2 regions of the Alkalihalophilus lindianensis genome follow, and region 2 is predicted to be linked to the other one. Evidence: a T-box and tRNA genes for the amino acid it is inferred to sense, from the RefSeq annotation. Region 2 holds a T-box; the other holds one or more tRNA genes.
The links. The T-box of region 2 lies ahead of tyrS (tyrosine--tRNA ligase). A T-box ahead of a tRNA ligase gene usually reads a tRNA of that ligase, here a tRNA-Tyr.
Positions count from the first base shown of each region.

Region 1: it has a tRNA-Tyr gene. The T-box ahead of tyrS (tyrosine--tRNA ligase) is inferred to sense a tRNA for this amino acid. The anticodon was not compared.

Region 1 is NZ_JAWJBA010000003.1:401,737-404,097, forward strand. It holds gene comGB (competence type IV pilus assembly protein ComGB) at 1-724, shown strand, start outside; tRNA gene RYX56_RS12060 (tRNA-Ala) at 884-959, shown strand; tRNA gene RYX56_RS12065 (tRNA-Ser) at 970-1,062, shown strand; tRNA gene RYX56_RS12070 (tRNA-Met) at 1,099-1,175, shown strand; tRNA gene RYX56_RS12075 (tRNA-Asp) at 1,180-1,256, shown strand; tRNA gene RYX56_RS12080 (tRNA-Tyr) at 1,273-1,357, shown strand; tRNA gene RYX56_RS12085 (tRNA-His) at 1,370-1,445, shown strand; tRNA gene RYX56_RS12090 (tRNA-Gln) at 1,456-1,530, shown strand; tRNA gene RYX56_RS12095 (tRNA-Gly) at 1,538-1,609, shown strand; tRNA gene RYX56_RS12100 (tRNA-Arg) at 1,619-1,695, shown strand; tRNA gene RYX56_RS12105 (tRNA-Gly) at 1,717-1,787, shown strand; tRNA gene RYX56_RS12110 (tRNA-Ile) at 1,803-1,879, shown strand; tRNA gene RYX56_RS12115 (tRNA-Asn) at 1,881-1,955, shown strand; tRNA gene RYX56_RS12120 (tRNA-Ser) at 1,957-2,047, shown strand; tRNA gene RYX56_RS12125 (tRNA-Glu) at 2,059-2,133, shown strand; tRNA gene RYX56_RS12130 (tRNA-Lys) at 2,143-2,218, shown strand; tRNA gene RYX56_RS12135 (tRNA-Leu) at 2,232-2,313, shown strand.
Region 2 is NZ_JAWJBA010000003.1:19,673-22,033, forward strand. It holds gene RYX56_RS10225 (transglycosylase domain-containing protein) at 1-963, opposite strand, end outside; T-box leader at 1,168-1,373, shown strand; gene tyrS (tyrosine--tRNA ligase) at 1,459-2,361, shown strand, end outside.

The sequences.
Region 1 (2,361 bases), 380 kb from region 2:
ACAACAATTATTTAAATTAATGCGTTATCCTATTTTGCTTATTTGGATTTGTCTAGTGGTCCTTTTGGTACTACATCAATTTGTAATTCCTCACTTCAATTCACTTTTTTTGTCAATGCAAGGAGAGCCCCCATTACTTACAGTGATGGTACTAAAATTTTTAGTTTTGATGCCATATCTTGGCTTTGCCCTTCTTTTATTTACACTGAGTGGATTAAGTTATTTTCTTCTTTTTAAGCATAAGTGGTCACCAAAAAGGCGTGTGGAATCCTTATTGAAGATTCCTTGGTTGTCTGCTTGGGTTAAACAGCTATGTACCTACTTTTTTTCTCTTCAAGTCGGACGCTTACTTCGATCCGGTACCTCTCTTCAAGACGCATTGAATATTTTCGAGCAACAACCTCATCTACCTTTTTTTCAACAAGAAGTGATTTCAATAAAAGTAGAACTTCAACTTGGTAGGCCTTTTTATGAATTAGTCAGAGAAAGAGATTATTTTTTAAGAGAACTTTCGTTTGTGGTGGAAAACGGAGAACGGACAGGGCATTTAGGAAGCGACCTCGATAATTTTAGCGGAATTATTTATAGTGAATTAGAAGAAAAGTTAAATAAGATAATGGATTTCTTGCAACCAGTTATTTTTATTGTGTTAGGAGCTTTTATTTTTATTTTATTTTTAGCGATTATGCTGCCGATGTTTCAAATGATCGGGACATTGCAATAAGGATCAGAGAAGGTAGGACACAAGCCTTTTTAATGAAAATAATTTTTTTTGTAAAAAAGGCTTGTGTTTGTATGTTGTTTCATGGTACATTATTAATCGTCGCTGGTGAACAAAATTCACCATACAGACAAGCCTTTAAGATATAGCCTTTTACATAGGGGGGCCTTAGCTCAGCTGGGAGAGCGCCTGCCTTGCACGCAGGAGGTCAGCGGTTCGATCCCGCTAGGCTCCACCAATTATATAGCGGAGGAATACCCAAGTCCGGCTGAAGGGATCGGTCTTGAAAACCGACAGGCGGGTTAAACCGCGCGGGGGTTCGAATCCCTCTTCCTCCGCCATATTTATTTAAATTTTATTCTATATGTATCTAACGTCGCGGGGTGGAGCAGTTCGGTAGCTCGTCGGGCTCATAACCCGAAGGTCGGAGGTTCAAATCCTTCCCCCGCAACCAAAATGGTCCGGTAGTTCAGTTGGTTAGAATGCCTGCCTGTCACGCAGGAGGTCGCGGGTTCGAGTCCCGTCCGGACCGCCATTTTAAAAATTATAGTGGAGGGGTAGCGAAGTGGCTAAACGCGGCGGACTGTAAATCCGCTCCCTCCGGGTTCGGCGGTTCGAATCCGTCCCCCTCCACCATTTATAATTATGGCGATTGTGGCGAAGTGGTTAACGCACCGGATTGTGATTCCGGCATTCGTGGGTTCAATTCCCATCAGTCGCCCCATTTTTATTTTTGGGCTATCGCCAAGCGGTAAGGCAACGGATTTTGATTCCGTCATGCGTAGGTTCGAATCCTGCTAGCCCAGCCATTTCTTTGCGGAAGTAGTTCAGTGGTAGAACACCACCTTGCCAAGGTGGGGGTCGCGAGTTCGAATCTCGTCTTCCGCTTAGTCTCTAGCGCCCTTAGCTCAGCTGGATAGAGTGTTTGACTACGAATCAAAAGGTCGGGAGTTCGAATCTCTCAGGGCGCACCATTTGAAATTTAAAAGAAACATGCGGGTGTAGTTTAGTGGTAAAACCTCAGCCTTCCAAGCTGATGATGTGAGTTCGATTCTCATCACCCGCTTTTTATTTTTTTCATGGGCCTGTAGCTCAGCTGGTTAGAGCGCACGCCTGATAAGCGTGAGGTCGGTGGTTCGAGTCCACTCAGGCCCACCATTCCACAGTAGCTCAGTGGTAGAGCAATCGGCTGTTAACCGATCGGTCGTAGGTTCGAGTCCTACCTGTGGAGCCATGGAGAAGTACCCAAGTGGCTGAAGGGGCGCCCCTGCTAAGGGTGTAGGTCGCGTGAGCGGCGCGAGGGTTCAAATCCCTCCTTCTCCGCCACTTTTAAGTATGGCCCGTTGGTCAAGCGGTTAAGACACCGCCCTTTCACGGCGGTAACACGGGTTCGAATCCCGTACGGGTCACCATTTTAGTTAGAGCCATTAGCTCAGTTGGTAGAGCATCTGACTTTTAATCAGAGGGTCGAAGGTTCGAGTCCTTCATGGCTCACCATATATTTTAATATGCGGGTGTGGCGGAATTGGCAGACGCGCTAGACTTAGGATCTAGTATCTTATGATGTGGGGGTTCGACTCCCTTCACCCGCACTTTTAAAAACTTGTACTCATTATGAGTACAAGTTTTTTTGTTACTTT
Region 2 (2,361 bases):
TTCAAACGTTAAATAAGGATAATCGTCAATAGGTGACGGTGTTCGATTTGTAAGATTTTCACGAATATCATACGTAAGTGCTTCCTGATATTCCTTCTCATTAATAAAACCGCCTTCATACATTCTCCGTAATACGGTATCCATACGTCTAAGGCCTGCTTCTAGACTATCTTTTACTTCACCACTTCCTGTAAAAGGAGTGTAACCGAATGGACTTTGGGGTAAACCAGCTATAAAAGCAGCTTGTGGAATGGATAAGTCTTTTGCATCGACTCCAAAAATTCCTTGTGCGGCAGCTTGAACTCCAGCAATCTGTCTACCTGAAGCATTTCGTCCAAATGGGACCACATTAAGGTAGGCTTCAAGGATCTCCTCTTTTTCAAGGAAATGTTCAAGACGCATAGCAAGAAGAATCTCCGTTGCCTTCCGGTCAAATGACACTTCACTTGTTAAAATTTGTTGTTTAATTAATTGTTGAGTTAAGGTACTACCTCCCGTTTGGACAGAGGAGTTTGCCACCTCTTGGAACGTGGCACGCATAATGGCTTTAGGGACGATCCCTTCGTGTTCATAGAAATGTTCATCTTCTGTTGCAATAACAGCATTCTTTACGTGGTCAGACATTTCATCTAACGAAACTTGATGGCGCTCAAGTTCTGTTGGAAGTTCTCCTATATACGTATCATCTGCAAAAAAGATTTGACTGGATTCTTCGTAGTTATAAATATCAGCTACCATAGAATCTTGAGATCGTAATGGCTCATCTTTAACTAGAGATGCAAAATAACCAGCCGCGGTTCCTCCAATAAAGAAGATAGACATTAATCCAACAATTATAACGATAAGGAATAAGTTCCAAAATACTTGATATGTAATGCCTATCTTACGAAAGATTTGTTTTTCATGTAGCTTTTCTGAGAAAAATCTCAATTTATCAACCAGTTGAGAATAAAAACTCTTCATAGCATACCTCCTAAAATTTCTAAATAAATGACTAGTTTGGCTTTTGATTTTTAGAAAAAGTGTGTAAAATAGTCCAATCTAAAGCAAGAATAACAGCCATATTATAGCATAGGTTGACAATTGATGATATGTTTTTACATATAATCCCCAGCTTAGTCATTGACAACAAAAATAAAAATGTGGTAAAAAGAGAACAGTATATTTAAGTTAGCTTTGAAGGGTCGAAGTAGGTGCTATTTACTTTTTTAGAGAGCTGATGGTAGGTGAAAATCAGTAAAGGGATAGTATGCGAATTACAGCCTGGAGCATTTCTTGTCTAACAAGAACGGTCATTCCGTTATCATGTTGAGTGGGAGTCTATAATGATATAGCTTCAACAAGGGTGGTACCGCGAGAACCTCGTCCCTTTTTTGGGAGGAGTTTTTTTTATTGCCCAAAATTCAATAAACAGGTGACTATAGGTAAAGACTGGCTTTTATAAAAGGAGGAAATAAGATGAGTGAAGAAGCGAAATTAACAGCAGAACAATCGCAAGAGGTCGAACGCCAACTCGATATTTTAAAGCGAGGTGTGGTAGAAATCACACCTGAACATGAATTTAAAAAGAAAATTGAGAAATCGATTCTCTCAGGTAAGCCACTAAAAATTAAATTAGGAATGGACCCATCGGCACCAGATGTTCATTTGGGTCACACAGTTCCTCTTCACAAACTTCGTCAATTCCAAGAGCTTGGTCATGAAATCCAAATGTTAATTGGAGATTTTACCGGACGTATTGGAGATCCAACTGGTAAATCTGAAACTAGAAAGCAGTTATCAGATGAAGATGTAAAAAGAAATGCCCAGACGTATGTAGAACAATACGGCAAGATTCTTGATATGGATAAAGCTAAAATTTACTATAACTCAGAATGGTTAAAAGCTTTATCCTTTGAAGATGTCATTGGACTATCCGCAAATATGACGGTAGCTAGAATGCTTGAGCGAGACGATTTTGAAAAGCGTTATAAATCAGGTCAACCCATTTCAATTCACGAATTTTTCTACCCATTAATGCAAGGTTATGATTCTGTAGCTCTAGAGTCAGATATAGAGGTAGGTGGAACCGATCAGAAGTTCAATCTATTAATGGGCCGTACGTTGCAAGAAGCATACGGAAAAGAAAAGCAAGTTGCGATCACCCTGCCTTTAATAGAGGGTTTAGATGGGGAAAGAAAAATGTCTAAGTCACTAAATAACTATATTGGGATTGATGAGTCACCGAATGAAATATTCGGAAAATCAATGTCGATACCGGATGAATTAATGATCAAATATTACAAGCTTGCAACGGACTTGCCTATGGACGAGATCGACGCCTTAGAAGCAGGAATTAAGGAAGGGACAATCCATCCAAGA